3 regions of the Mesorhizobium sp. C089B genome follow, and region 3 is predicted to be linked to each of the others. Evidence: predicted binding sites of a transcription regulator. Region 3 holds the regulator's gene; each other region holds the start of a gene.
The links. Region 3 encodes PhoB, which activates phosphate uptake and scavenging genes when phosphate is short. Its sites were predicted from a motif close to TGTCATNNANCTGTCAT; they were not measured.
Positions count from the first base shown of each region.

Region 1 (10,333 bases), 2.7 Mb from region 3:
TCGGCGGCGACGCCCTTGGCCTTCAGATAGGCCTCGAGGATTTTGTTGGTGGTTCGGGGATAGACGTAGTCGGTGCCTTCCAGCACCCAGCGCTTCACCGAGCCACCGTCCTCGCTCATGAGATAATCGACGGCAGGAATCGCCTGCTGGTTCGGGGCGGCGCCGGTGTAGAACACGTTGCGCTCGCTTTCCTCGCCCTCATACTGGACGGGGTAGAACAGGATGTTGTCGAGTTCCGAGAACACCGGCAACACCGATTTGCGCGACACCGAGGTCCAGCAGCCGAACACGGCGGCGACCTTGTCCTTCGAGATCAGCTCGCGCGCCTTTTCGGCAAAGAGCGGCCAGTTGGAGGCCGGATCGACAACGACCGCCTCGAGCTTCTTGCCGAGCAGACCGCCCTTGGCATTCTGCTCTTCGATGAGCATCAGCATGGCGTCTTTCAGCGTCGTCTCCGAAATCGCCATGGTCCCCGATAGCGAATGCAGAATGCCGACCTTGATCGTGTCTTCGGCGGCCTTGGCCGGAGACGACATCGACAGGCCGGCGGCGATCACGCCCGCCGAAAACATTTTTGTTATTGTGGAGAAATTACCCCTCATACCGAAGACTCCCAAGCTGTTTGATTGCACCGCGACAATGCAAAGCAACTGCCGTGCCAAACGCGAAGGCGCCGCTCATAAAGATGTAATAGCCGAGCGTTATCAGCCGGTTGGTATATTAGCCTGGAGAGACAACAAAGGCAGCCGGTAAAAATTGATTGAGGCAAATTTGCGCAGCGCACACGACTTATGCCTAATTTTCGCCCAATTGAGACAAATGCCTAGTTTTTGATCTCCGGCCGTGGTTTCCGGGCGAACAATGTTGCGGCACCGCGCAAAAATAGGGCAAGCTCGCCCTTCAAAAGAGAGACGTCATGACATCTCGCATCTCACGCATTTCCGGCATCCTGCTGCTGATGGCAACGAGCGGCGCCGCGCGCGCCGATTTCAGCGAGGGCAAGCTTCCGGACGGCACCTATCATTGCGAGGTCTACCTGCTCGGCGCCTTCCTCAACCTCGGCGACATCACCATCAAGGGCAATGTCTATACCGGCCCGGTGACATTCGGCACCGCGACGCAAGGCTACAACTATCAGATGAATGCCAATGGCGAGATAACCTGGCTCGGGCCGCTGGGCGGCTATACCACCGGTGGCAACTCCGTCTCCATGACACAGGCAACACTGGACGGCGAGACCGCCCCGTCATTCGACATCATTCTGAAGCAGCCCGACGGCGCCTTCACCGCCTCGACCTGCACCAAGGGCTGAGCGATGCGTAGTGCCGCGCCCAGTTGCGGCAAAACCTTCCTCTTATGTCATGTGAATGTTGCCTAAGCAGACTAGGGGCAACGGTGCGCCGTAACATCCACCCTGAGAGGCAGACACCATGGCCAATGCACCGTCTTCATCCTCCCCCGTCATCCGCGAAATCATTGCCGAGCGCGTCTCGCGCCGGTCTCTTTTGAAAGGCAGCCTCGCCTCCGGCGCGCTGATTGCCGGCGGCAGCTTTGTCGGCTCCTTGTTTGCCGGCGAAACGCATGCCGCCGCAGCGCAGTCGACGCTCGGCTTTCCCGAGCTCAAACGGGTCTACGGCAAGACCCATGCCGCCGCCGAAGGCTATGAGACGACCATCGTCGCGCGCTGGGGCGACCCGCTTGCAGCCGGCCTCGCCGAATTCGACGGCAACAAGGTCGCGGCGGAGGAACAGGAAAAGCGCTTCGGCTACAATTGCGACTACATCGCCTTCATGCCGCTGCCCAAGGGCACGGTGAATTCCGATCATGGCCTGCTCTGCGTCAACAACGAATACATCTCGCCCAATGTGATGTTTCCGGGGATGACCGAGGGCGATGCCGGCAAGACGATGACCAAGGAACAGGTCGATCTCGGGATGGCCGCGATGGGCCATTCGATCGTCGAGGTGCAATTGAAGGACGGCAAGTGGGCAAGCGTGGCGGACAGCCCGCTCAACCGCCGCATCACCGCCAACACCGAAATGACCGTTTCCGGACCGGTTGCCGGCCATGCGCTGATGAAAACTTCGGCCGACCCGACTGGCACGAAAGTGCTCGGCACCAGCTATAATTGCAGCGGCGGTTTCACCCCCTGGGGTACGGTGCTGACCTGCGAGGAAGGCGTGTCCGACATTTTCGGCGGCGACCCGAAAAAGGCGCCGACTGCCGACCTGCTCGACCGTTACGGCTTCGACGGCTCCGACATCTATGGCCGCGGCCGCTTCCATGACCGCTTCAACCTCGACAAGGAACCGAACGAGGCCAACCGCTTCGACTGGGTGATCGAGATCGACCCTTACGATCCTCAGTCCAGGCCGGTGAAGCGCACGGCACTTGGCCGCATGTCGCATGAGGCCTCGACCGTGGTCCTCAACAAGGACGGCCGCGTTGTCGTCTATATGGGTGACGACGACTATTTCGAATATATGTACCGCTTCGTCTCGGCCAAGGCCTATGACAAGGCCAACCCGGCCTCCGGCGCCGATCTGCTCGACCATGGCGTGCTGTCGGTCGCCCGCTTCGATGCCGATGGCTCGATGACGTGGCTGCCGTTGGTGCACGGCCAGGGCAAGCTTACCGTCGAGAACGGTTTTGCCGACCAGGCCGAGGTGCTGTTGAAGACGCGGTTTGCGGCAGATGCGCTCGGCGCCACGCCGATGGACCGGCCCGAGGACATCGAGACCAATCCGGTGACCGGCCGCGTCTATGCGGTGATGACCAAGAACAAGAAGCGCGACCAGTCAAAGGTCAATCCGGCCAACACGCGGCCGGAAAATCTCTGGGGCCATATTGTCGAACTGATCCCGCCCGGCGGCCGCGGCGCGGACGCCGACCACACGGCCGAAAACTATGCCTGGGACCTGTTCGTGCTCTGCGGCAATCCCAGGGATGCCAAGGTCGGCGCCACCTTCCATCCGGATACGTCGGACAATGGCTGGTTCGTCTGCCCCGACAACATCACCTTCGATCCGGCCGGGCGGCTGTGGGTGGCGACGGACGGCGCCAATGATTTCGACCTGCCGGACGGCGTCTATGGCGTCGACACCGAAGGTGCGGCGCGCGGCCTGCCGAAGCTGCTGTTCACCTGCCCGCACGGCGCCGAAGCGACCGGCCCGTGCTTCACGCCGGACGGCTCGACTTTGTTCCTGTCGGTGCAGCACCCTGCGGAAGATGCCGAGACGCTCGACAAGGCGCAGACGCTATGGCCCGATTTCAAAGACGGCCAGTTGCCGCGACCTTCCGTCGTCGCCATCCGCCGCAGGGACGGACAGCCGGTCGGCGCATAGTGAGTCCTAGTGAAAAAGGCGGAACGCGCCATGCGCGTTCCGCGTAGCGATCCGGGAGGACGGCTCAGATCGTCTTGGCCGACATTTGCGAAGCGATGTATTCGGCCTGGCGGATAGCCAGCGACACGATCGTCAGCGTCGGATTTTCAGCCGCACCGGTCGTGAACTGGCTGCCGTCCGACACGAACAGGTTCTTGATGTCGTGCGCCTGGCCGTGCTTGTTGACGACGCCGTCTTCCGCCTTTTCGCTCATCCGGTTGGTGCCGAGATTGTGGGTTGAGGGATAGGGCGGCGTCGGGAAGGAGCGCGTCGCGCCGACCGCATCGTAAAGCGCTGTGGCCTGCTTGTAGGCATGGTTGCGCATCGCCGTGTCGTTGGGATGATCATCGAAATGCACGTCGGCGATCGGCATGCCGTGCGCGTCCTTCTCGTCCTTGTGCAGCGTGACGCGGTTTTCCGCGCGCGGCATGTCCTCGCCGACGATCCACAGGCCAGCCATGTGATCATAGTGGTCGAGCGCGGTGGTGAAGGAACGGCCCCAGCCGCCGGGATTGAGGAAGGCGGCCATGAAGGGCAAGCCGAGCGACAGCGTCTCGAATTCATAGCCGCCGACAAAGCCGCGTGAGGGATCGTGCCGCGCCTCGTCGCGGATAATGCCGGCCATGGTGGTGCCGCGATACATTCGCACCGGTTGGTCGAAAATGGCGTAGACCGAACCGGTGGTGTGGCGCATGTAGTTCTTGCCGACCTGCCCCGACGAATTGGCAAGCCCTTGCGGAAACTTCGCTGACTCGGAGTTCAGCAGCAGGCGCGGGCTTTCGATCGAGTTGCCGGCGACGGCAACGATGCGGGCCTTCTGCTCCTGCAGCTTGCCGTCCTTGTCGGCATAGACGACGCCGGTCACTTTTCCGCTAGCGTCATGGTTGATCTTGATCGCCATGGCGTTTGGCCGGACCTCGAGATGGCCGGTCGCCTCACCCTTGGGAATCTCGGTGTAGAGCGTCGACCATTTGGCGCCCCATTTGCAGCCCTGGAAGCAGAAGCCGGTCTGTTGGCAGGAGTTGCGGTCGTCCCGCTCGACCGAATTGATTGCCATGTTGCCGGTATGACATTCCTTATAGCCGAGCTTGTCGGCGCCGGCCTTGAGCACCTTGAAGTTGTTGTTGCCGGGCAGCCGCGGCCAGCCATTGGTGCCGGTGACGCCCATCTTGGCTTCCGCCTTGGCGTAGTAAGGCTCCATCTCGGCCAATGTGACCGGCCAGTCCAGCAGGTTGGCGCCTTCCAGCTTGCCGTAGGTCGAGAGCGTCTTGAACTCATGCTCCTGGAAGCGCAGCGAGGCGCCGGCCCAGTGCGTGGTCGAGCCGCCGACCGATTTGACGATCCAGGCCGGCAAATTGGGGAAATCCTTCGACACCCGCCAGTCGCCTGAGGTTGTGCGCTTGTCCGTCCAGGCGAGTTGGCTGAAGGAACCCCACTCGTCATTGATGAAATCCTCGTATTCGTGGCGCGCGCCGGCCTCGAGGATGACGACATCGACGCCTTTCTGGGCGAGTTCGTTGCCGAGCGTGCCGCCGCCGGCGCCGGAGCCGATGATCACGACCACGCCGTCGTTGTTGAGATCAAATGAAGCTGCCATGGTTTCCTCCCATGAATTCCTGTTTGCCGGGTTTCAGAACGACGGAAGGGCTCAGAGCCACTCTATGTCGTCGAAACCGCGCGCGATGTAGCCGCCCTTGGAGTAGGATTCGCCCTCGTAGCCGAAGATCGGCCACACCTCCTGCTGGTTGTAGAGGCTGACGACGAGGCCGCCGCGGATGGACTGGAAGAACGGCGTCGCCTCGATCTGCTGTAGCACGGCAACGCGCTGCTCCTCCCAGCCGAGGCCGCGATAGCCGCCCTCGCCCGACTTCTTGTCGAGGTCGGCGATGCCGTCTTCGATCATCGCCTTGTAGGCAGCGTCCTTGCCGGCCTGCTCGTCATGCCCTTTTACGGCGATGGCGTAGTATTTGTCGGGCACCTGATCGTGCGGATAGATGTCGCGCGCCATCTGGATCAGCGTCGCCATGGTTTCGGGCTTGAGCGCCGATGTCTCGAGCCCCCAGGCATTTTCAGGGCTGATGACGGCGCTGCCGGAAATGACGAGCAACGCGCCGATGCCGCCGCGTTTGAGAAGTTCACGACGTGAGAGCCTCGCGTCATAGATCGTGACCATTTGTTCCTCCCTGCTTGCTGTTTGCGCCCTTGAACAGCGCCGTTGCTGGCGCCGCGCGGCTGAATGCGGCTGATAATCCCCTACTGGAAGCGCCCTCCACGCTGCAGAACCTCGATCTTGTAGCCGTCGGGGTCCTCGATGAAGAAAAAGCGGGCGATCAGCGATCCGTCGCGGTTGAATTCGACGATCTTCTTGGGGTTGAGGCCGAGCGCGCCGATCCGGTCGTGTTCGCTGTCGAGATCGGACACCGAGACCGCCAGATGGCCGTAACCGTCGCCAAGCCCATAAGGCTCGGTGCGGCCCTTGTTCACGGTGAGTTCGAGCTCGAACCCCGTTTCGGCGTTGGCAAGGTAAATCAGCGTGAATGTCTCGAAATCCAGCCTGTCGGCGACGTCGAGCCCGAAAGCGTTTCTGTAGAAATCGACGGATCTGGCCTCTTGGAGAACCCGGATCATGGAATGGATTGCCTTCGCCAAATCAGTCTCCGCCGCTGCATGTTGGAGGCGATTATGGGCGACACGCGCGAAAGGTGGTGGCAGCCGGTTACCACGGCTAAATTTGCAATCGCTGCTATGCCTGCGCCTAAAGACGAAAGTCCGATTGCCGATTCGGCCCACAAGGCCGAACATGCAGGGACAACCACAACTTGAAGGCGCGACACGCTGCGCCCAAAACCAACAATATCGGGAGGTAAGGATGTGCAGGGTTTTTGCCGGGCAGGATCCGGAAGGCTATCGACAGATCAACCGGTCGATCCGCATCGACGGTCACTCTACGAGTATCCAGCTTGAAGGAACGTTCTGGGCGCTGCTTGACGAAATTGCCGACAGCCAGGGCCTGACGACGCCGAAGTTCATCTCAAAACTCTATGACGAGGCGATCGAGATCAACGGCGCCATTCCCAACTTCGCGTCGATGCTGCGTACCACCTGCGCGCTCTATCTGCGCGGTCACCGGCCAGACATGGATGAGCTGACGCCGAAGCGCGAAGCGGCCTGAGGAAGCTAGCCTTCCGCCGCAACGTCGAGCCCGAGCCGCGCCATATCGGTGAACAGCGCCTGACGTTCGGAATAGGCAGTCTGTTCGCCGGTCACGATGTTGTCGACGACGGTCAGCAGCGACAGCGCGCGGGCGCCGAAATGCGCCGCGATTCGGTAGAGTGCGCTGGTTTCCATATCGACAGCGAGAGCGCCAAGCGCCTGCGCTTCGGCAAAGCGGTCGCGCCCTTCAGGGTGGTAGAAGACATCGCTGCAGATGGTCAGCCCGGCCTGGTGGTCGATGCCGAGCTGGGCGGCGCAGGCCAAAGCGTGGGCGAACAGGCCGGGATCGGGCCCGGCGGCAGCATCGTAGAGGCCGAAGACCTGGCCGCTTTGGTCGCTTTCGGCGCGCACCGACTGCGAGATCACCAAGGAGCGCAGCGGCACGCGGGGTGTCAGGCCGCCGCAGGTACCTGTGCGGATCAGCGTTTTGACGCCGTGAACATCCAGGAGTTCATGCACATAGACCAGGAAAGACGGGACACCGATGCCGGTGGCCTGGATGCTGATGGGACGGCCGCGATAGAGACCAGTGAAGCCGAGTGCGCCCCGGCGGCGGTTGACGCAGCGCGGTGCCTCAAGAAATGTCTTTGCCATCCACTCGGCGCGTTGCGGATCGCCCGGTAACAGCACCGTTGCGGCATAGTCGCCCCTGGCAGCCTCGTTGTGCGGCGTCACGACATGCTCCCCAATACCCGCCGCCCGTTTCGCCTGCAATCATGGCAGCGTCACGTCATTGCGCAAGCTTTGAATTAGGGCGCCCTAAGACTCCAACACATCCTTGACCACGGTGGCCAGCTGCTTGAGGGAGAACGGCTTCGGCAGGAAGCCGAATTGCGCGTCCGGCGGCAGGTTTCTGGCGAAAGCGTCTTCCGCATAGCCGGACACGAAGACGAACTTGATGTCGGGCTGGCGCTTGCGCAGTTCGCCGAGCAGCGTCGGTCCGTCCATTTCCGGCATCACCACGTCGGACACGACGATATCGACTTTGCCGCCGAGCGCCTCGAAGACTTCCAGCGCCTCGACGCCCGAGGAGGCCTCATGGACGGTATAGCCGCGCGAGGTCAGCGCCCGCGAGCCGCCCATGCGCACGGCGTCTTCGTCCTCGACGAGGAGCACAGTGGCCGAGCCCGACAGGTCCTTGGCGCTGTCGGCGGCTTTCACCGGCGCAGCCGGCGCCTCGCTGACGTCGCCGGGCTTCTTCGCCTCCACGATATGGCGCGGCAGGAAGATGCGGAAGGTCGAACCCTTGCCGACTTCGGAATCGCAGAAGATGAAACCGCCGGTCTGCTTGATGATGCCATAGACCATCGACAGGCCAAGGCCGGTGCCTTTGCCGACTTCCTTGGTGGTGAAGAACGGCTCAAAAATCTTCTTCAGCACGTCCGGCGCAATGCCCGAGCCGCTATCCTCGACCTCGACCACGACATAGTCGGCAGGCGTGAGCTCGCGGTAGGAGAAGCTCTTGCATTGTTCGGCGGTGACGTTGCGGGTGCGCACGGTGAGGTCGCCGCCGGCCGGCATGGCGTCGCGCGCGTTGACGGCCAGGTTGACCACCACCTGCTCGAACTGGCCGATATCGACCTTGACCGGCCACAAATCGCGGCCGTGGTCGACCTTCAGCTTGATCTCGTTGCCAACCAGGCGGGCAAGCAGCATCCGGAGATCGGCAAGCACGTCGGTCAGGTTCAGCACTTCCGGCCGCAATGTCTGCTTGCGCGAGAAGGCGAGCAACTGCCGCACCAGCGAGGCCGCCCGGTTGGCATTCTGCTTGATGTTCATGATGTCGGGGAAGGACGGGTCCGACGGCCGGTGATTGGTCAGCAAAAGATCCGACGCCATGATGATGGCGGTCAGCACATTGTTGAAGTCGTGGGCGATGCCGCCGGCGAGCTGTCCGACCGCCTGCATCTTCTGGCTCTGCGCCATCTGGCCCTCGAGCGCCTTCTGCTCGGTGGTCTCGACGGCATAGACGATGGCCGATTCCTCGGCGCCCTCGCCGGTGCCGTCGGCGACGGCGTTGACGTAGAAGCGGATGTGACGCTCCTCATTGCCTGGCAGCAGCGTGTCGATCGGCTCGATGTCGGCCTGCCTCAGCCGCGCCTTTTCGAACGCGGCGGCAAAGGCCGGCCGGTCGCGCTCATGGATCACGGTGTCCAGCCGCACGCGGCGGTCAACCGCGTCGCCGTCGACGACGGAGGAAAACAGCGACAGGAACGGCGCGTTGGTGCGCAGGATGCGGCCGCCATTGTCGACGGCAGCAATGGCCATCGGCGTCGAATTGAAGAAACGGGTGAAGCGCACTTCCGAAGCCCGAAGGTCGGCCGATGCGTCCTCGCCCTGGGTGCGGTTGAGCACAATGGTGCGGGTCGGACCGTTGGTCCCCTCGCGGCTGGCCGAGACCCGATGCATGAAGCGCACCGGCACCGCCTCGCCGGTTGTCGTCGTCAGATCGAGATCGATGACGGCGTTGCGGGTGGTGCCGGGATCGGCCTTGACCGAGCGCACCAGCGCCATGCCGTCGCCGGCGACGATTTCCGGGAGTGTCACGGCGCCAGGGGTGAAGCTCGCCAGATCGATGCCCAGCCATTCGGCGAGCGTGGCGTTGATGTAGGTGACACGGCCTTCCTGGTCGGCCGAGAAGAAACCGGCCGGCGCATGGTCGAGATGGTCGATAGCCTTTTGCAGGTCGAGGAAGAAACGCTCCTGCTCGGCCCGTTCCTGCGAGATGTCGGCGAGTTGCCAGGCAAGCATCGGCAGGCGCTGACCGGGAACGCTGAAGGTCCGGGCCCGCGCCCGGTACCAGCGCGCGCCGGGTTCGGCGCCCGGCCTGATCGACTGTGCCAGCCGGAACTCACCGTCGCCGGCCTGGCCATCGCGCAAGCCCGAGGCCAGCCGGTATATGGTCACCGAAGCTTCGGGGACATCGGAAAGCAGGCCTTCGACCGTCTTCAGATCGGCGGCCGACGCAGCACCGGTCATCTCGGCGTAGGCCCGGTTGGCGTAGACGACGCGGCCCTTGGTGTCGGTGACGATCAGGCCCTGCGACATCGAATCGACGAAGGCCTTCGACAGTTCGTCCCCGGTCGAACGCGGCGCGATCTGCACGAAGCCGATGGCCGTGGCGAACAGGAAGCCGACGCCGATCATGGCAAGCACGCCCAGCATGCCGAGCAGGAACGGATCGCCAAGACGCTCGCGGAAAATGCCGAAAACGATCGCGGCCCCAGTCAGGACGATGATGAACACGATGAGCCGGGTAACCGCGCCTGGCCGCGTGTTCTGATCGACGATCGGTACCGGATAGAAATCGCCTCGCGTTTCCCTGGCCATATGCCCCCTGCTCGTGAGTTGTCCGACACCGCCCCCGGCCGGTTGAATCACATTCTCCTAATCCGGAAAAGGCCTTGGCGGCAAATGTCGGATAAAAATGACGCGTCGGTGTTTTCAAGCTGTTCACGAAGCGTGAAGGCAACTTGCGGTGGCTGGCCGCAACGGTCTAGTGTCCCTCCACTTCAAAAGCCGATTGGGGGCACCGATGCAGTGGCTGGATAATGTGGCGGGTCCCGGATATGCCGCAGCGCTGCTGTGGACGTTTGCCGCGCTTGTCCTGCTGGTCATCGTGCTCATCATCATCAGGCTGGTCCGCAACCTGACCTTCGGCACCTTCGTTGCCGGCGGCAGGAACCGCAAGACACGGCTGGCGGTCATGGACGCGACGGCGGTCGACAGCCACCGCC
Region 1 is NZ_CP100469.1:1,234,387-1,244,719, reverse strand. It holds gene urtA (urea ABC transporter substrate-binding protein) at 1-602, opposite strand, end outside; gene NLY44_RS06350 (hypothetical protein) at 917-1,312, shown strand; gene NLY44_RS06345 (PhoX family protein) at 1,431-3,344, shown strand; gene NLY44_RS06340 (GMC family oxidoreductase) at 3,409-4,980, opposite strand; gene NLY44_RS06335 (twin-arginine translocation pathway signal) at 5,032-5,556, opposite strand; gene NLY44_RS06330 (VOC family protein) at 5,637-6,032, opposite strand; gene NLY44_RS06325 (ribbon-helix-helix domain-containing protein) at 6,253-6,555, shown strand; gene NLY44_RS06320 (purine-nucleoside phosphorylase) at 6,561-7,271, opposite strand; gene cckA (cell cycle histidine kinase CckA) at 7,356-9,926, opposite strand; gene NLY44_RS06310 (flagellar biosynthetic protein FliO) at 10,132-10,333, shown strand, end outside.
Region 1: a site for PhoB is predicted at 1,358-1,374, ahead of NLY44_RS06345 (PhoX family protein). Genes of this name have one in related genera too.

Region 2 (10,333 bases), 3.1 Mb from region 3:
GGATGTGGCGATCATGTCCTATGCGACGAAATTCGCCTCCGCCTTCTACGGCCCCTACCGCGAGGCGGTCGGCACCGCGGGCCTGCTCAAGGGCGACAAGAAGACCTACTATCTCGACCACGCCAATTCCGACGAAGCGGTGCGCGAGGCCGAGCAGGATATCGCCGAGGGCGCCGACATGCTGATGGTCAAGCCCGGCCTGCCCTATCTCGACATCATCCGCCGGCTGAAGGACGAGTTCCAGATGCCGACCTTCGCCTACCAGGTGTCAGGCGAATATTCGATGATCAAGGCGGCGGCCGCCAATGGCTGGATCGACGGCGAAAAGGCAATGCTGGAGAGCCTGCTCGCCTTCAAGCGCGCCGGCTGCGACGGCATTCTGACCTACTTCGCGCCGGAAGTGGCGCAAATGCTGAAGGGATAAATTCACTCCAGCACATAACTCTCTTTGACATTTCTTGTTTCGAAGTCCAGCCGACCACGCCCGCAAACCGACATGTCTTGGAACAAGTCGGGATTCTTGATGCCTGCTTCGACACAGGCTTCTCTCAATTTGGCGGTGCAAATGACGATCCCCATGTTCTTCTGTTTGAAGATATGCGCATCGCCAACAATCTCCTCCTTGAAATAGAAGCACGCGCCTCCGGCGCGGTCGTAGTGGACGCCTCCATTCTCGCCGATCAAAAGCCTAAACTTCGACGATTCGAGATCCACGGCATCAATCTTGCGAACGATGTCGCAAAGGTAGTGCTTTGGTTCGATCGGCTTTCCGCTCAAATAGAATACGTCGCAGTCGTTAAACACGACCCCATCGGGGTCGACTGACTGCAGAACTTCCTTCAGGCGCTCGGATACAAGCCAGTAACAATGAAAATCTTCTAAGTCTTTTGGTGGCCTGCAATAGGCTGTCGCTTCAGGCCGTAGCCTGGGCGTCTCCGGGTACTCAGGAAAGCCGTATCCCCCAAACTCCGTCGGCCCGAGCAGTATGCGGGGTGGCGGCACCAAAGCTTGGGCGTTTTCCAGCTGAAGACAATGGGACCCGCCGCGATATGTCGGTCCGATCTGGAAGAATTTTCCATGTTTCTTGAATTTCGCCTCTTTGCGGAAAACCCGCTCTGGGACTTGAGCTGGCCTATTCTGCGGGCGGTTCCGGTTGGCAAACAGTTTTGCAATGAGTGAAATAATGGTCACGTGCGCGCCTGCTCAGTTTACCGACTTTCGAGTTCAAGACTAAATCGCGTGAGAGTACCCGTCCACCTGCTTCGCGCCCGAAGTGGCGCAAATGCTGAAGGTTAGCCGGAACCCTGATACACCGGGTTCCGGCTTTTCCTCACGCCTTCGGCAAATAAGGGATCGTTCCAACGAGATCGGTATCGTCGATCAGTTGGAAGCGGCTGTCGCTGCCCTTCTGACGCTCCGCCACAAACGGAGCGTATTGCGGATCGTTGGTGAAGGCCTCGGCTGCCTTTGCCGACGGAAACGCCATGATGGCGATCAGGCTGGTGTCGAGCGGCTTGCCCTCCAGCGTCTTCACATTGCCGCTGCGGGCGAGATACTTGCCGCCATGCTTGTGGACGAGGTCATGCACCGAAGCGGCATAGGCCGGCACCCATTTGTCGTCCTTCACCTTGATGTCTGCGATCACGTAAGCGGTCATTGTCCAACTCCTCATGGATCGGCACCGGACTGCCCGGTGACGTGACCGCTGCCTCGCATGGCGGCGCCGGACCGCTCCAGTCACAGAACTGTACCGGGGGTGCCAGTACAGCTTCTGTACTGGCTGAACTCAGGTTTTCTGAATAAGGTCCGGCAACATCTTTTGGAGCTCACCACATGACACAAGCCGGTTACAAGCAATTCTGCCCGCTCTCCATGGCCGCCGAGCTGCTCTGCACACGCTGGACCATGGTGCTGCTGCGCGAACTGGTGGCGGGATCGACCCGCTTCAACGATTTGCGCCGCGGCGTGCCGAAAATGTCGCCAACCCTTCTGTCGCAACGGCTTAGGGATCTCGAAGCGGGAGGCATCGTCGAGCGGACCGAGATTGCGACCGAGAAGGGCGTGTTCGAATACCGGCTGACCGAGGCGGGCCGGGATTTGCGCCCGGTTGTCGAGGCGATGGGGTTTTGGGGCCAGAAATGGGTCGAGGCCAGGCTGTCGCTCAAAAACCTCGATCCGTCGCTGCTGATGTGGGACATGCGGCGCAATCTGAACCCCAGTCCGCTGCCGGACGGGCGCACCGTGATACAATTCCTGTACCATGACCTGCCGGCGTCAAAACGATCGTGGTGGCTGATCGTCGAAAAGCAGGGCGAGGTCGATCTTTGCTGGTACGATCCGGGCTTCGACGTCGATCTCTACGTCTCGACCGATCTGTGCACCATGACCTCGATCTGGATGGGGCTGACGACAGTTCACAAGGAACGCGACAAGATCATCCTGACCGGCGATCTCGACGTCGCCGGCAAGATGCAGATCTGGCTTGGGCTCAGCCCGTTTGCGGTGATGCCGAAGCGCGTGGCGGCTTGAGGTCCCCGCGCATTCCACAGATCGGCTTGCCTCTAAAAATACTAGTTGCAAAATGCAATCAGTTTGAATACTGATTGCAAATCACAACTGGTCACCAAAGGGAGTCTTCCATGTCCAAACTGCGCGTCAATGCCTTCACCTTGTCGCTCGACGGTTTCGGCGCCGGTCCTGACCAGGACCTGCAAAATCCGCTCGGCGTTGGTGGCGAAGATCTGCACAAATGGATGACCGGCACCCGCACCTTCCATGAGATGGTCGGCAAGGATGGCGGCAGCACCGATGTGGACGACCGGTTCACCGTCCGCAGCTTCGACAATGTCGGGGCCTGGATCCTCGGCCGCAACATGTTCGGCCCAATCCGCGGCGAATGGCCAGACGAGAGCTGGAAAGGCTGGTGGGGCGACAACCCGCCCTATCACGTGCCGACCTTCGTGCTGACCCACTACAAGCGCGACCCCATTGTGATGGAAGGCGGCACCGTTTTCCACTTCGTTGCCGGCGGCATCCACGCCGCGCTCGAACAAGCAAAGGCCGCGGCCGGCGGCAAGGATGTCCGCGTCGGCGGCGGCGTTTCCACCATCCGGCAATATCTGCAAGAGAAGCTCATCGACGAGTTGCATCTGGCGGTGTCGCCGGTGTTGCTCGGGAGGGGCGAGAGCCTGTTTGCCGGGCTGGATATGCTGAAGCTGGGTTACCAGTGCACCGAGCAGGTGGCGACAGCGCTCGCCACGCATGTGACGATCAAGCGGGTGTAAGCCTCATTTGGGAAAATTGCGATCCGTCGCGCCCCCTCTGTCCTTCCGGACATCTCCCCCACGCCGGGGGAGATCGGATGTCGCGCCGGCTTTCGCCACTCATCAACGTAGCAAGAAGGGCGCCATCGGCGAAGCTGCCAATCTCCCCCTTGTGGGGGAGATGTCCGGCAGGACAGAGGGGGCGCGAAAGAATGCCGTCCTCTCGTGTCTTCAATTGCGAAGACGCTCAATACTTCTCCGGCACGTAAAGCTCGCGCGGCAGGACCTGGCGCTCGTACTCCGGGTTGAACACCCGCTCGGGCAGCGTGATTTCTTCGTGCGGCACGTCCTCATAGGGCAGCTGTTTGAGGAGATGGTCGATGCAGTTCAGCCGCGCCCGCTTCTTGTCGTTGCCTTCGACGATGTACCACGGTGCCTCGGGGATGTTGGTGCGGGCAAACGTCTCTTCCTTGGCCTTGGTGTACTGCTCCCAGCGCACGCGCGACTGCAGGTCCATCGGCGACAGCTTCCACTGCTTCATCGGGTCGTGGATGCGCATCATGAAGCGCATCTGCTGTTCCTCGTCGGTGATCGAGAACCAGTATTTGACCAGCGTGACGCCGGAGCGGACCAACATGCGCTCGAACTCCGGCACGTCGCGGAAGAACTCTTCGACCTGATCGGGTTCGGCAAAGCCCATCACCCGCTCGACGCCGGAGCGGTTGTACCAGGAGCGGTCGAACAGCACGATCTCGCCGCCGGCCGGCAGATGCGGCACGTAGCGCTGGAAATACCACTGCGATTTTTCGCGCTCGGTCGGCGCCGGCAGCGCCACGACGCGGCAGATGCGCGGGTTGAGGCGCTGGGTGATGCGCTTGATGACGCCGCCCTTGCCGGCGGAATCGCGTCCTTCGAAAACCACCACCAGCTTCTTCTTGTGGTAGGCGACCCAGGACTGCAGCTTGATTAGTTCCGACTGCAAGCCGATCAGGTCGCGGAAATACTGCATGCGGTCGATCGACGGCGGATGCGCGTTCTTGTAGATCTTGGAGATCTCCAGCGACAGCGCCGGCTCCGACATTTCAAGCTCATAGTCCTCGTCGAGCATGTCGGCGAGTTCGGCTTCCAGCCAATCCCTGGCCGGAGAATTCTGCTTCAACTCGGTCATTTCCACTGCTCCGCTTGCCGGCTGACATGAAACCCTGAGCCGACTTGATATAGGCCGGCAATGACGGTTTTATTGCAACCCGCCAGCCAGCCGATCATCGCTGCAAATCGGCGAGGCATGGCTGATCCATCGCCGTGGCATGGCGACAAGCCGCTCAAATTGTCCTACAAATGGCCGACCCGTTCGGGCTGCCCGCCCTTCTCCAGTAAATCCCCACCCACCAAAATTGCGAGGACCGACATGGAATACCGCACGCTTGGCCGTTCCGGCTTGAAAGTTTCGACGCTGACCTTGGGAACCATGACCTTCGGCGGCAGCGGGCCGTTCGCTGCCGTCGGCAATTCCGATCTCGCGGAGGCCTCGCGCATCATCGACACTTGCATCGATGCCGGCATCAATCTCATCGACACCGCCAATGTCTATTCGAACGGATTGTCGGAAGAGATCATCGGCGAGGCGCTCGGCGGCAAGCGCAAGAACGACGTGCTGATCGCCTCCAAGGCGCGCATGCGGATCGGCAAGGGCCCCAATGACGAGGGCCTGTCGCGCCATCATCTGATCCGCGAATGCGAGAAGAGCCTGAAGCGCCTCAGGACAGATGTCATCGACATCTATTTCCTGCACGAATGGGATGGCGCGACGCCGCTCGAGGAAACCATCGCCGCGCTCGACACGCTGGTTGCCCAGGGCAAGATCCGCTATGTCGGCTGCTCCAACTATTCCGGCTGGCAGGTCATGAAGGCGCTCGGCATCAGCGACAGCCAGCACCAGCCGCGCTTCGTCACCCAGCAGATCCACTACACGCTGGAAGCACGCGAGGCCGAGTATGAGCTCTTGCCGATCTCGGTCGACCAGGGCCTTGGCGTGCTGGTGTGGAGCCCGCTCGCCGGCGGCCTGATGTCGGGAAAATACCGCCGCGACAGTCCGACGGCGCGCCAGATCGGCGGCTGGTCGGAACCACCGATCCGCGACGAGGACCGGCTGTGGCGGATCGTCGACGTGCTGGTCGACATCGGCGCCACTCGCGGCGTCTCGGCGGCCCAGGTGGCGCTGGCCTGGCTGCTTGGCCGGCCGGCCGTCAGTTCGCTGGTGATCGGGGCGCGCAACGAGGCCCAGTTGAAAGACAATCTCGCCGCGGCAAGCCTGACGCTGTCCTTTGATGAACGCCAGCGCCTCGATGCCGTCAGCCGGCCGCCGGTGCTCTATCCCTACTGGCACCAGCAGTTTACGGCGAAGGACCGCTTCGGCCCGGCCGATCTGGTTATGGACCGCAGCGTTATCTGACTTAAGGGCGCCGGAAGCGGCTAGCCCGCGATAAACCGCCAGACCTGCGGATCGGGCTCGATCTGGCCGCTGAGCACGAAATATTTGTAGAGCACGAGCAGGCAGATCGCCTGCTCGGCCCGCTCGTCGGCGAATTTGCGGCAATAGGCGTTGGCCGCCGCAACGATGCGCTGGGCCTCGGCCGGATGCTGCTCGAGATGATGCACCCGCTCGGCCAGATCGCTGAAGTCGGGCGCCAGCGGCACATAATGGACATCGGGCTCGAGTTGCCCCTCGGCGAACCAGGTCTCGTAAGTCGGCGGCGGCATCAGGCAGAGCGAGTTCGAGCTCATGATCCATTTCAGATTGGTCGCGACATCATTGCCTTCGAGCGAGATGATGTAGCGATAGCGGCGCTGCTGATCGATGCTGAGATAGGGCTTGCGGTATTCCGCAAGTGCTGTCGCCCTCGGCGTGCCGACATCGCAGAACGGCAGATTGCGGGCTGCATCCAGCAACAAGGTGCGGATCGGATTGTTGAGTTCGCCGCGCCAAACGACGAGCGGATGCTTGTCGGCGAAGGCGACATCGTCGGCCGGCATGTAGAAATGACGGAACTTGTTCAGCTTGAACAGGACGCCGTTGCCGTTGTCGCCCGCTATCGGCCGGTCCTTGACGATCGACGGCATCTTCGGCACTTCGATGACGTCGCCGAATTCCAGGTCGATGCGCAGATCTGGGTCGAAATAACGGGTGAACTCCTTCAGATCGTAATAGTACATGCTGCGGTCCGACGGCAGCCGGCTGACCGGCACGGCCTCGGGGCTGGGGCTAAAAGGCTCCCGCAGCGTGTTGTAGTAATTGAGCCGCTGGCGGACCGATGCGTCGGAAAGCCTGGCCTGATCGAGCAGCCGGCCGAGCCGGCGCCGGAAAAGAACCGGCGGCGCGATGTCGCGCATGGCGTTGCGCGCATAGTAGATCAGCTTCTGTGCGTTTCTTTGAAGCGTGGCCATCGGTCGTTTTGATTCGAAATCGGTCGGCGGCGGCTCCAGCAACTGTCCCGCAGCCTTTTCTAAACCATTGTGTTCGCCATCACGCAAGTCCAGAACCGCTGGCATCTGCCCTCGCGGCGCTGTTGTGTTTGCCGGCCAATGCTTCTAGGCAGGATCAGGCACAGCGAAAGGAAACGATATGGCTCGACCACCGAATTACGGTCAGGAACGCAAAGAGCGCGACCGGCAGAAGGCCGCCAAGAAGGCGGAGAAGCTCGCCGCCAAGGTCGCGGCCAAGGAGCGCGCCGAGCCTGAGAACGAGGCAAGTTCCAAAACCGACACCGAGACAGAAAAATAGGCAAGACAGGATCACCGGCCCGCGAAACGGGCCGGATCCTGGCAAAATGCCGGTGTGATCAGGCCGATGTGATCAGGCCGGGGCCTTGTCGCTGACGAAGACGTTGACCTCGCGCGCGGCGGCGATGAAGGCGCGTCTTGCAATCATCGCCGGCTTGTCGCCGGCCAGCGCGTCATGGCAGGCCTGCAGCGCTTCGCGGTGCTTGGGGCTGCGCTTGCCGGGCCAGCTGTTGAGCAGGTAATCGGAAGCCTCGCGCACCGTACGCAAGAGCTGAGTGCTTCCCTCCGTGCCCGACTTAACGGTCACGGGTGTTTCAAATCGGTTGTTTTCCATGGCCGCCTCTTACGCCATCGGCGTCCGCGAAGCGAGGCCGAAAGCGGATGGCGTCGGCGTTCTTTCGTTTTCGTGACCGGTATCAAGCGGCGACGACGGCAAAACCCCTGGCGCGCAGGCCGCGCCGGTCATTGTGCAACGACGTCACCAGGCGGGCGCGGCTGCCGGCGATATGGGCGGAAAGTCGCGCCGCCGCCGCATCGGCATCGCCGGCCCGCACCGCTGCCAGAATGGCGTGATGCTCGCTCCAGGCGCGGCCAAGCGCCGCCTCGTCGCGCACCTCCAGCCAGCGCGCCCGCGACAGGCGCGTCATGGCATCGCGCACGGCCCGAAACAGGAACTCGTTGCCGGAGAGCCGCGCCAGTTCGATATGGAAATCCATGCCGACGCGGTGCCATTCCTCGCGCGGCGTGGCAGTGTCGCAGGAGTCCAGCATCGCCTCGATGACATCGGCTGCGCTCCTGTCGACCAGCGCCGAAGTCAGCCTGACCGCCGCGACCTCGACCGCTTCGCGGTACACAGCGATCTGTTCCAATTCGGCAAGGTTGATCGGCGACACGGTCCAACCGCGCCCGTCGCGGCAGATCAGCCCTTCCGTCTCCAGCCGCAGCAGGGCTGCCCTGACCGGCGTGCGCGAGGCGCCGAAGCGGCTCTCGATCCAGCGCTCCGTCAGCCGCTCGCCAGGACCGATCTCGAGGCCAAGGATCATCTCGCGAAGCGCTTTTTCGACGATCTGCATCTGCGACATAGTTGCTTCCATTGCTGGCGATCGGCCGTTGGTCTTGCCGATCACTTTGAGAGCGCCTGATTGACAGCAGCCGGGCTTTGCGTCCATGAGGTACCAAGTTGGTATCCCAAAATGGTATCCGCAGCAAGCGGACAGGACAGGACATGCCGCAGGACAGTGCAGCGCAGGCCGCCGAAGCGCCTTCCACCTACAACATTCATTGGCGGCGCAACCTGTTCGTGTGCTTTGCCGGATCATTCAGCACGCTTGTGGCGATGACGTTGCTGCTGCCGTTCCTGCCGCTCTATGTCGAACAGCTGGGCGCCGTCGGCCACGCGGCGATCGTGCAATGGTCCGGCATCGCTTTCGGCGCCACCTTCCTTGCCGCCGCCCTTGTCGCGCCACTGTGGGGACGGCTGGGTGACCGTTATGGCCGCAAGGTGATGCTGGTGCGCGCCAGTTTCGGCATGGCGATCTGCATGTCGCTGACCGGCATGGTGCAGACCGTCTGGCAATTGGTGCTTTTGCGCCTGTTGATCGGCTTTGCCGGCGGTTATTCCTCAGGCTCGACGATCCTTGTCGCCATGCAGACGCCGAAGGAGCGCTCCGGCTGGGCGCTTGGCGTGCTGTCGGCCGGCATCACCGCAGGCTCCCTGGTCGGCCCGTTGCTTGGCGGCGCGCTGCCGCCACTGATCGGTATTCGCGCCACCTTCCTCATCGCGGGCGGCGTCATTTTCCTGGCGGCGCTGGCGACGACGTTCCTGATAAAGGAGATGCCTCGCCCGCCAGTACAGGCAAAACGCGAGGAGAAACCAAAGGGAAGTTGGGCGCAGATCCCCGACAAACGCCCTGTCGTGGCCATGCTGGCGACCGGCATGCTGTTCACCTTCGCCAACATGTCGATCGAGCCGATCATCACCGTCTACGTCCAGCAACTGGTCGCGGACGCAAGCCGGGTGACCCTGGTCTCAGGTGTCGTCATGTCGGCGGCCGCACTCGGCGCCATCCTGTCGGCGTCACGGTTGGGCAAACTCGCCGACCGCATCGGCCACTGGAACGTCATCGTCGCATCGCTGGCCGTCTCGGCGCTGCTGTTGATACCGCAGGCCTTCGTCACCGAGAGCTGGCAGTTGGTCGGGCTGCGGTTCCTTATGGGTCTGGTGCTGGGCGGGCTGTTGCCCTGCATCACCAGCGTCATCCGCCACAATGTTCCCGATGGGGTCGGCGGCAATGTGCTGGGCCTGGCAATCTCGGCGCAATATGTCGGCCAGGTTGCGGGGCCGCTGCTGGGCGGCTTCGTCGGCGGCCATTTCGGCATGCGCGCGGTGTTTCTCGGCACGTCGTTGCTGATGGCGGGCGGTGCCGCGTATAATTGGCTGGCCCAGGCGCGCCGCACGCGCGACATGCTGGCGATATCGGAAAAATCCTGACAGACAGGTCGCGCCGCCTATCGTCAATCACGGAGCCCGAGACATGAGCATCGCCGAGTCAGCACCAGCAAACAGCGCGCGCATCCTCGTTTTCGCCGGCGGCATTGCCGGCGCGGCGGGCGTGGCGCTGTCGGCGGCTTCAGCGCATCTCGGCGGCGCGTTCGTCGGCACGGCCGCATCCTTCCTGCTCATGCATGCGCCGGTGTTTTTGGCCGTCGGCCTCGCCGGCGCAAACCGGATCTTGCGGATCGGCAGCCTGGTGCTGCTCGTCGGGCTTGTTCTGTTCTGCGGCGATCTGCTGGCACGGGATTTCGTGGGATCGCGGCTGTTCCCGATGTCGGCGCCGATCGGCGGCACCTTGCTCATCGCGGGCTGGCTGGTGATCGCGGCCTCGGCGCTCGTGCGGCAACGGTCCTGACGAGGCAAGAACCCTGCCCCATCAGATATCACACGAGGCTTAATCCTGCCGGTTTTCCGGCAGCAGGTCGCGGTTGCGCTTGGCAGGCTTGGTCGGCCGCCGCCGTTGCGGCTGCTCCGTGGCAGGCGAGATACCCCAGTAATTGCGATAAATGTCTTCGAACAGATGTTTCACGGGATGCATGTTCGTTCTCCTCTTCAAGAACTTGAATCGATCCAATCAGCTGGCACGAAAATGTCTGGCCGATCAGCTGCGCTTGCGTTTCACAAGGTATTGCAGGTCACGCCTCCACGGCAGACCTTGTCGCGGCGCCTGCGGGTGGCGGCGTCGGAGACTATGCCCCAATCATTGCCGTAGATGTCTTCGAACAGATAATTCACG
Region 2 is NZ_CP100469.1:803,935-814,267, reverse strand. It holds gene hemB (porphobilinogen synthase) at 1-424, shown strand, start outside; gene NLY44_RS04055 (imm11 family protein) at 427-1,191, opposite strand; gene NLY44_RS04050 (DUF1330 domain-containing protein) at 1,331-1,657, opposite strand; gene NLY44_RS04045 (winged helix-turn-helix transcriptional regulator) at 1,834-2,529, shown strand; gene NLY44_RS04040 (dihydrofolate reductase family protein) at 2,640-3,284, shown strand; gene ppk2 (polyphosphate kinase 2) at 3,511-4,431, opposite strand; gene NLY44_RS04030 (aldo/keto reductase) at 4,672-5,715, shown strand; gene NLY44_RS04025 (glycosyl transferase family 90) at 5,736-6,707, opposite strand; gene NLY44_RS04020 (hypothetical protein) at 6,886-7,044, shown strand; gene NLY44_RS04015 (DUF982 domain-containing protein) at 7,117-7,350, opposite strand; gene NLY44_RS04010 (GntR family transcriptional regulator) at 7,460-8,125, opposite strand; gene NLY44_RS04005 (multidrug efflux MFS transporter) at 8,269-9,534, shown strand; gene NLY44_RS04000 (DUF423 domain-containing protein) at 9,578-9,952, shown strand; gene NLY44_RS03995 (hypothetical protein) at 9,992-10,135, opposite strand; gene NLY44_RS03990 (hypothetical protein) at 10,216-10,333, opposite strand, start outside.
Region 2: a site for PhoB is predicted at 4,492-4,508, ahead of ppk2 (polyphosphate kinase 2). Genes of this name have one in related genera too.

Region 3 (10,333 bases):
CGAGGATGGCCGCGCAAGTGACCACGCCAAGCAAGGTCTCGGCCCAGACGGGGCGCAGTGGAAAGCTGAAGCGCTTGCGCTGTGAGCGACCGTTGAGCAGCGCGAAGGCGACCGCCGCGCAGGCGACGATGCCGACGATCCAGCTGGCAGCGGCGCCAATCGAGCCGCGTGGTCCGCCGCCCATCAGCTGGAAGGTGGCGTCGAGTGGCGCGACCGTGCGCCCGCTGGTGATGAGCCATGCCATGCCACGCCAGACCAGCAGGCCACCAAGCGTCACGATGAAGGCCGGAACCTGCATATAGGCGATGATGAAGCCCTGGAACGCGCCGATCAGCAGACCAAGCACCACGCCGGCGGCAAGCGCGACGACCCAGAGCCAGGGGTTTCCAAGCTGGAAGCCGATGACGCGAATCAGGAATTCGGCCTGTGCCACGCCCATGATCATGCCGATCACGCCTTCGACGGAGCCCACCGAAAGGTCGATGTTGCGCATGACGATGACCAGTACCATGCCGGTCGCCATGATCGCGACCGAGGACGTCTGCACCGACAGGTTCCAAAGATTGCGCGGCGTCAGGAAAAGCCCACCCGACAGGATATGTATGCCGACCCAGATGACCAGCAGCGCGCCGACCATGCCGAGCATGCGCGTGTCGAGCTCGGTCGCTTTCAGGAACCGGGCGACCGCGCCGAGTTCAGACGCTCGTGCCGTATCGGCCTGCGGATTTGAGGTCGTGTCGGTCATGATGTCCTCCAGCGGCTTGCCGTCTGGCGCGGATGCCGGACCACAGCCTAGAAGTTTGCCGCCGATGGCGGAAACACACAATTCTCGTAGAGAAAACGCCGCGGCTTGACAGCCGCGGCGCCTCATTTCTTCAAGTCGTCGAGATCAGTTGCAAGCCGCGACGCTGCCGGCGGCGACGCCTGTGCAGACTTCGTCCTTCTTGATCCAGCCGGCGTCGATGACGACGTTGAGGTTGTCCTTGGTGATCGCGACGGGGGTCAGGAACAGCGACTTGACGGTGTTGCCGCCAGGCGTGGTGAAGTCCTTGGCGCCGGCAATGTCGCCGGTCTTCTTGCCATCGGCAAGCTGCGAGGCGATCTCGGCGGCGTTCTTGCCGAGTTCGCGCGCGTCTTTCCACACCGACACCGTCTGCGTGCCGAGCGCGATGCGGTTCAGGGCGGCATGGTCGCCGTCCTGGCCCGAGACCGGAACCGTTCCGGCAAGGCCCTGCGCCGTCAGCGCGGCGACAACGCCGCCGGCGGTGCCGTCATTGGCCGCAACCACGGCATCGACCTTGTTGTCATTGGCGGTCAGGAACTGTTCCATGTTCTTCTGGGCGTTGGCCGGCAGCCAGCCATCGGTATAGGCCTCGCCGACATTCTTGATCTTGCCCGAGTCGATGGCTTCCTTGAGCACTTCCATCGAGCCCGAGAACAGGAAATCGGCATTCGGATCCGAGCCCGAGCCCTTGATGAAGACATAGTTGCCTTCGGGCTTCGCCTTGAACACTTCGCGGGCCTGCATGCGGCCGACTTCCTTGTTGTCGAAGGTCAGGTAGAAGACGTCCTTGTTCTCGATCAGGCGATCATAGCCGACGACCGGAATGCCTTCATCCAGCGCCTTCTGCACCGCCGGGCCGATGGCCGAGGCGTCCTGCGCCAGGATGATCAGCGAGTTGGCGCCCTGCGAGATCAGGCTTTCGACGTCGGTCAGCTGCTTGCCGGGATTGGACTGCGCGTCGGCCGAAATGTACTTGTCGCCGGCGGCTTCGATCGCCGTTTTCATCGCCGCCTCGTCGGTCTTCCAGCGCTCTTCCTGGAAGTTCGACCACGACACGCCGATGACCTTGTCCTTCGCCTGCGCGACCGACATCAGCGCCAGCGACATGGCGACACCCGCCAGCATGGCGGCTGCAAATCTGTTCATTATAACCCTCCCTGCGCCGCCCACGGCGCGACAAAACCGGCCCGAAGGCCTGCACAAAGAGGCTCCATTTTTTCGAGCCTCGAAAAAATACTGGTTCAATGATAAGGCACTGTCAACATCGATTATGATGGATTCTGATGGCGTTGCCGAATTTTTTCGAGCTCCGCAATAAACAATGACAGGGCTGCCGGCGTCTGCCAATATTTGGCTGGTGCCGTCGAACGCCTTCACTATCATGAGGCGCGAGGAGGCCGGGAGGAAAACAAATGTCGGTTGGGATCCGCCACGACGATCTGCGCCGTCGCAACCGTGCGATGGTGATTTCGGCCGTGCGCCGGGCCGGCCAGCCGTCGCGGACCGAGATTGCGGCGACCACCGGCCTCAGCCATTCGACGATATCGGCAATCTCGTCTGATCTAATTCAAGAAGGCATCCTGATTGAAGGCAAGCCTGGCGAGACCGGCTCGCTGAAACGCGGCCGGCCGCAGGTCGGCCTTGGCCTCAACCCGGAAGCGGCGGCGGTCATGACCGTGGTGCTGTCGCTGAACTTCCTCTCCGTCACCGTCATCGACTATGCCGGCCAGGTGGTCGCGGAAGAACAGCGCCGGCTCGACACGCTGACCATGCCGCGCGACGAGCTGATCGGCGAATGCGTAGCAATCGTCGGGCGGCGTCTCGCGGACCCGGACCTCGATGTCCAGAGCATCGCCCGCATTGCCATGGGCATCCAGGGCATCACCGATTCGCAGGCGCGGGCCATGCTGTGGTCACCAATCACGCCACTGACCGACATTGCCTTCGCCGACATGTTGGAAGCGGAATTCGGCATTCCTGCCACCATGGAGAACGACTGCAATATGATGGCGGTGGCCCTGCAATGGCGCCAGCCCGAGCGCTACCGCGACAATTTCATCGCGATCCTCTTGTCGCACGGCATCGGCATGGGGCTGGTGCTGAAAGGCGAACTGTTCACCGGCACCCATTCCTCGGGCGGCGAGTTCGGCCACATGATCCACCGTCCGGGCGGCGCGCTCTGCCGCTGCGGGCGGCGCGGCTGCGTCGAGGCCTATGCCGGAAACTACGCCATCTGGCGCAGCGCCAAAATGATGAGCGAAGATGCCGAGCCGGTCGATATCGGCGACGCTGATATGCGCGCACTCGCCGCGCGCGCCCGCGAAACCGATGGCCCGGAGCGCGAAGCCTATCGCAAGGCCGGTGAGGCGCTCGGCTTCGGCCTCGGCAGCCTGTTTGCGCTGATCGACCCGGCGCCTGTCGCCATGGTTGGCGTCAGCGCCGCCGCCTTCGACCTGATCGAGCCGGCATTGCGCGAAGCGATCGCCCAGACCGCCGGCGGCCAGCACTCGAAATCGATCTCCTTCGACACCGAGCCCAACGAGCTGCCGCTGATCCGCGAAGGCTGTGCCATGCGCGCGCTCGGCTTCGTCGATCAGGAGATTTTCGCGCCGGGCATTCAGGCCAAATCCGGCAAGCATGTCGCCTGAATGGCCGGCAACGGCGCGACGCGCAGCATCCTAGTCTTCCCTGATCGCGTAGCCGGCGCCGCGAATGGTACGGATGACATCCGGCATGCGGCCGTTGTTGACCGCTTTGCGTAAGCGCCCGACATGGACGTCGACGGTTCGCTCGTCGATGTAGATCGTCTCGCCCCAGACATTGTCGAGCAGCTGGCTGCGCGAGAACACGCGGCCGGGATGGCGCATCATGAATTCGAGCAGCCGGAACTCGGTCGGTCCGAGCCTGATCTCGCTCTTCTTGCGGTAGACACGGTGCGACTCGCGGTCGAGCACGATGTCGCCGACCTTGAGCACGCTGGACAGCACTTCCGGCTTGGCCCGGCGCAGCAGCGCCTTCACGCGCGCCATGAACTCCGGCGTCGAGAATGGCTTGACCAGATAGTCGTCGGCACCGGTGGACAGGCCGCGCACGCGATCGCTTTCCTCACCGCGCGCGGTCAGCATGATGATCGGCAGCCGCTCGGTTTCGGGCCGCACTCTAAGCCGCCGGCAGAGCTCGATGCCGGAAACAGCGGGCACCATCCAGTCGAGCACTAGGAGATCGGGCACGTTTTCCTGCAGGCGGATCTCGGCCTCGTCGCCGCGTGTCACCACCTCTACGTGATAGCCTTCGGATTCGAGGTTGTAGCGGAGGAGCACGCCTAGTGGCTCCTCGTCCTCCACGACCATGATGCGTGGCGCGATCATAGGCAGTTCACCCTCATCAGGCCGGCGTGGCCATCGCCGTCTCGTCCTGCTTCGGACGATTGGCGGGCAATTGCTGGCCGGTCAGCACATAATACGCATTTTCGGCGATGTTGGTGACATGATCGCCGATGCGCTCAAGATTCTTGGCGCAGAACAAGAGATGCGTGCAGGCGGTGATGTTGCGAGGATCTTCCATCATGTAGGTCAAGAGCTCACGAAACACGGACGTGTATTTGACGTCGATGCGCTCGTCGTCATTCCTGAGTTTTGCAAGAGCTGCCGCATCGGTGGCGGCATATTCCTCGACGACGCCTTGCACCTGGATCAGCACCAGTTGCGCCATGGCATCGATGGAGTGCGAGAGGTCGCGCGGCGTGACGCTCAAGCCCACGGTGCCGACGCGTTTGGCGATGTTCTTGGCGAGGTCGCCGATGCGCTCGAGGTCGCCCGCCATGCGGATCGAGCCGACCACGGCGCGCAGATCGTTGGCCATCGGCTGGCGCTTGGCGATCAGCGTGATGGCGCGGTCGTCCAGTTCGCGCTGGCGCGCATCCATGATGGCGTCGTCGGACACGACACGCTGTGCCAGCGCATTGTCCGAATTGAGCAGCGCCCTGGTCGAGCCGCTGACCATCGAGCCGGCCAGATCGCCCATGTCGCGGATCAGCTTACTGATCTGCCCGAGCTCTTCATCGAAGGAGGCGACGGTATGTTCACCCATGGTCTTGGTCCTCGTGCCTGAAAATTCACCCGCCGGACGGCTCAGCCGAAGCGGCCGGTAATGTAGTCCTGGGTGCGCTTGTCGTCGGGGTTGGTGAACATCTTGTCGGTGGCGCCCTCCTCGACGAGATAGCCAAGATGGAACATCGCTGTACGCTGCGACACGCGCGCCGCCTGCTGCATCGAGTGGGTGACGATGACGATCGTGTAGTTCTGGCGCAGTTCGTCGATCAGCTCCTCGACACGGGCGGTGGCGATCGGATCGAGCGCCGAGCAGGGCTCGTCCATCAGGATCACCTCCGGCGACACGGCGATGGCGCGCGCGATGCACAGGCGCTGCTGCTGGCCGCCGGACAGGCCGGTGCCGGGCTCCTGCAGGCGGTCCTTGACCTCGTTCCAGATCGCAGCCTTCTTAAGGCTCTGCTCGACGATCTGGTCCATGTCGGACTTGCGCTTGGCCAGGCCATGGATGCGCGGGCCGTAGGCGACGTTCTCGTAGATCGACTTCGGGAACGGGTTGGGTTTCTGGAACACCATGCCGACGCGGGCGCGCAGTTCGACGACATCGATGTTCTTGTCGTAGATGTCGTCTTCATCGAGCGTGATCTTGCCGGTCACCCGCGCCGAATCGATGGTGTCGTTCATGCGGTTGAGGCAGCGCAGGAAGGTCGACTTGCCGCAGCCGGACGGGCCGATCAGCGCCGTCACCTGGTTCTGGCGGACGTCGAGATTGACGTCGAACAACGCCTGCTTCTCGCCGTAGAAGACGCCGACCTTGTCGCCGCGCATCTTGATGACTTCGTTCGACTTGGCGTTCATTTTGTCGCCCACTGCATTCTCAAGGGACTGTTCGGTCATGATGTTCATACCAAATTGCCTTTTTTCTACCAGCGCCGCTCGAACCGGCGCCGGAGCACGATCGCGGTGATGTTCATGGCCATGAGGAAGACGAGCAGGATGATGATGGCGCCGGACATGCGCTCGACAAAAGCGCGCTCAGCCTCGTTTGCCCACATATAGATCTGCACCGGCAGCGCGGTCGCCGGATCGAAAGGCGTCGCCGGATAATCGGCGACGAAAGCGACCATGCCGATCAAGAGCAGCGGTGCTGTCTCGCCGAGCGCACGCGCCAGGCCGATGATGGTGCCGGTAAGGATGCCTGGGGCGGCAAGCGGCAGGATGTGGTGGAACACCATCTGCATCTTGGAGGCGCCGAGGCCGAGTGCCGCCGAGCGGATCGACGGCGGCACCGCGGCGAGGGCGGCGCGCGTGGCGATGATTATGGTCGGCAATGTCATCAAGGTCAGCACCAGGCCGCCGACGAAGGAAGCCGAGCGCGGCATGCCGAGGAAGTTGATGAACACGGCAAGGCCAAGCAGACCGAAGACGATCGACGGCACCGCCGCGAGATTGTTGATGTTGACTTCGATCAGGTCCGTAAAGCGGTTCTTCTTGGCGAATTCCTCGAGATAGATCGAGGCGGCGACGCCGATCGGCAGCGCCAGCAAAAGCACGATCACCATCATGTAGAACGACCCGATGATGGCCACGCCCATGCCCGACGTCTCGGGCCGGCTGGAGGCGCCATAGCTGAACAGGCCGGTGTTGAAATGCTCGGCCATCGCGCCTTCGGCCTTGAGTTTGTTCATCCAGTCGATCTGCTGGTTGGACACCTTGCGGCGCGCTTCATCGACGCCGAGGTCGATCTGGCCCTTGAAGGCCGAGTCGAGATTGGCGGCAGCCAGGATGTCGACATCGCGCGTCGTGCCGATCACCGACGGATCGGCGGAGACGATGTCGCGCAGCTGGACCCGCGCGCCTTCCGACAGGAAGCCCTTGAGCTTCAGCATCATCGGCTTGTTGGCCGGATCGATGCCGAGCTTGGCCACCAGCGCGTTTTCGGCGAGCTTGGGATAGTTCGCCTTGATCAGCACATTCGGGTCTGTGGCACGCTTGTTCGAGGGGTCGATGACCTTCTCATCGAAGGTGATCGGAAGCGTCACCGTCGTCTGCCAGAAGGCGGTGTAGCCTTTCGAGACGATGGTGATCAACATGATGGCCAGGAACGCCAGGCCCACCGAGATCGCAATCACGCCATAGATGCGGAACCGGCGTTCGGCGGCATAGCGCGCCTTCAGCCCGATGTCGCGGCGCGGACGCGCGACGGCACCCGCCATCGTGTCCAGGGGGATGTCGGTCATTCGTACTGCTCCCGGTACTTGCGCACGATGTAGAGGGCGACGATGTTCATCACCAGCGTCAGCGCGAACAGCGTCAGGCCGAGCGCGAAGGCGACCAGCGTCTGCGGCGAGTTGAACTCGAGATCGCCGGTCAGTTGGTTGACGATCTTGACGGTGATGGTCGTCATCGCCTCGAACGGATTGGCCGTCAGATTGGCGGCGACGCCCGCCGCCAGCACGACGATCATCGTCTCGCCGATGGCGCGCGACGCCGTCAACAGGATGGCGCCGACGATTCCGGGCAGCGCGGCCGGCAGGATGACCCGCTTGATCGTCTCGGAGCGCGTGGCGCCGAGGCCGAGCGAGCCGTCACGCATTGCGCGCGGCACCGCGGTGATGATGTCGTCGGACAAAGAGGACACGACCGGGATCAGCATGACGCCCATCACCAGACCGGCGGTGAAGATGCTCTGGCCCTGGATGAAGGGCGAGCCGCCGGTGAGTGCCGCCGACAGGTCGCGCAAGAACGGTCCGAGCGTGACAACGGCGAAGATGCCGTAGACGATGGTCGGAATGCCGGCCAGCAGTTCCAACGCCGGCTTGACCACCGAGCGCACACCGCGCGAGGCATATTCGGACATGTAGACCGCCGACATCAGCCCGACCGGCACTGCCACCAGAAGGGCGACGGCGGCGATGTAGAGCGTGCCGGCAAGAAGCGGGATCAGGCCGAACTGACCCTGGCTGCCGCCGGAACCGGCGGCGGCGAAACGCGGATCCCACACCGTGCCGAAGAAGAAGCTCATCGGCGACACGCTCTCGAAGAAGGTGATGGTCTGGAACAGCATCGACAGCACGATGCCGACCGTGGTCAGGATGGCGATGGTCGAGGCCGCAAGCAGCCCCCACAGCATCAGCTTCTCGACGTTGTTGCGCGCCCTGGCGCGCGGCGCGATCTGCCTCAGCGCATAGAAGGCGCCGGCGACCGACAGCGCGAAGGTCAGCACGGCGCTGAACAGGCCGAGCCGGTCCTGGACCTGGTTCGCCTCGACCGCGATCGGGATCATATAGTCCTGGGTGTCACTGGCCAGTGCCACGCCCTTGGCGGCGAGCAGCGGCTGCAATTCGGCGAAAGTAGCGGGAAGTGCGGTATCGCCATCGAGCCGGCGCAGGCCCTTGGCCAGGCTCTTCACCAGGCTGGCGTCGAGCGCTTCGCTGGCCACCTTTGTGTCGGCGGTGCGCTCGGGCAAAGCGGCATGGATATGCCGGTCGAGATAGAAGGAAGAGCCGATATCCCAGACGGCGAGCAAAAGGACGGCAGGCAGGACCGCGAGCAGAAAGGCCCACCAGCCATGATAATGCGCGCGCGAATGCGGCTTGACCTTGCCGGTATCCTGCGCCGCTGCGCGCTGGCGGCCGACCACAAAAGCGACCACGCCTATGGCGATGACTATGGCGAGTACGAGCAAGGACGACATCACCCACCCCAGGGAAAATTCAGATCGCCGCAGCCGTTGCGGCAAGCGGCGAAGTCAGGGCGCGGAGTTCATCCGCGCCCTGATCCGTCCGTTGATTACATTGTCTTTCCAGCGGCGAAGGCGTCGCGCTGGCCCTGACGTTCGGCGTCGGGAGCGGAAACCAGGCCGTACTGGGCGAGCGGGCTTTCCGGGCCGATCATCTGGTCATCAAGGAAGAACTCGACATATTCCTTGAGGCCGGGAACGACGCCCAGATGCGCCTTCTTGACGTAGAAGAACAACGGCCGCGACACGGGGTACGTGCCATCGGCGATGGTCTGCGTCGAAGGCACGATGCCTTCCACGGTAGCGACCTTCAGCTTGTCGGCATTGTTCTCGTAGAAGGCGAGGCCGAACACGCCAACGCCGGTCTTGTTGGAGTCGATGCGGGCCAGCGTCTCGGTGTAGTCGCCGTCAATGTCGACAGCCTTGCCGTCTTTGCGGATGGCGATGCAGGTCTTGCCGATTTCCTTGTCGTCGGCGATGCCGGCAGCCTTCAAAGCGGCCTTGTCGCAGCCGGCGTCGAGCAGCTTGGTCTCGAACACTTCACGGGTGCCGTGCTTCTCACCCGGGATATAGGCGGCGATATCCCAGTCGGGCAGCTTCGGATTGACCTGGTTCCACTTGGTGTTCGGGTTGTCGACCAGCTTGCCGTCGACCACCAGCTTGGCGGCGAGCGCCTTGTAGATGTCGGCGGGAACCAGCGCCCAGTCCGGACCCTTGATGTCGGTGGCAAAGACGATGCCGTCATAGCCGATGCGGACTTCCTGGACGTCCTTGACGCCGGCGTCGGCGCAGGACTTCAGCTCGTCCTTCTTGATCGGGCGCGAGGAGTTGGCGATGTCGATCGTGTCTTCGCCGACCCCCTTGCAGAACTCCTTGATACCGGCGCCACTGCCGCCGGACTCGACCACCGGGGTCTTGAAGCTGGTGAAGGTTTCGCCGAACTGCTCGGCGACGATCTTGGCGTAAGGCAGCACGGTCGACGAACCGGCGACCTGGATCTGGTCACGCGCAGCGGCGACACCGGACGATGCGGCGAACGCTACCGCCACGGCCGATGCCGTAACGAGGAATTTCTTCATGTGGCCTGCTCCTGTTCGGAAGATGGTCTCTTGGCGCCCTCTTCAAACCGGCGCCCGCTGAGGCCAATAGCCTTCGATTATTACAGTCGCATGACAGTTTCGTGTCAGCCCGGTAACGTCGCACAGACGCCTCGTGAGCCGCAGCCTTTAAGCCGGTTTGTGGGGATGGAAGTTGCCGCTGGAATCAGACGCTTGCGCGATTCGTGCTGGCATCAAGTCCCGGCAGATCGCAGGCCGCGATGCCGAGAAAGAAAAACCGGACGGGAGCGCGTTGCCCGTGGCCAGAGCGAATCTTGGCCGAGCCATCGCCAAAAACAGGTCCGTTGGGGTAGATTCGACGCTGTTTCTTGTCGGCGGTCGCTTGCTCCCGCCCGTAACTGAATGAGCGGTTTCGTTGCGACCATTGTCCTGACTGGGCGCCAGCTTTGATATGGTGCGATCGCACCATAGCCTTGGCTGTTGCGGCGCGGCCGAATCCCGGCGGCGCCGCAGGTTGCTATCCAGCGTCTCGTTGGGCTTCGCCTGATATGCCGACCCAGCGCTCGACCTTTTCGAGCAGCGCCCTGGGGCTGATCGGCTTGGGCAAATAGTCATCCATGCCGGCTTCCAGGCAGCGCTCGCGGTCGCCCTTCAAGGCATGCGCGGTGACGCCGACGATCGGGATATGCATACCCGTATG
Region 3 is NZ_CP100469.1:3,929,964-3,940,296, forward strand. It holds gene NLY44_RS19435 (sugar ABC transporter permease) at 1-745, opposite strand, end outside; gene xylF (D-xylose ABC transporter substrate-binding protein) at 890-1,930, opposite strand; gene NLY44_RS19445 (ROK family protein) at 2,197-3,432, shown strand; gene phoB (phosphate regulon transcriptional regulator PhoB) at 3,463-4,152, opposite strand; gene phoU (phosphate signaling complex protein PhoU) at 4,169-4,873, opposite strand; gene pstB (phosphate ABC transporter ATP-binding protein PstB) at 4,915-5,739, opposite strand; gene pstA (phosphate ABC transporter permease PstA) at 5,757-7,073, opposite strand; gene pstC (phosphate ABC transporter permease subunit PstC) at 7,070-8,530, opposite strand; gene NLY44_RS19475 (substrate-binding domain-containing protein) at 8,626-9,654, opposite strand; gene NLY44_RS19480 (PAS domain-containing hybrid sensor histidine kinase/response regulator) at 10,151-10,333, opposite strand, start outside.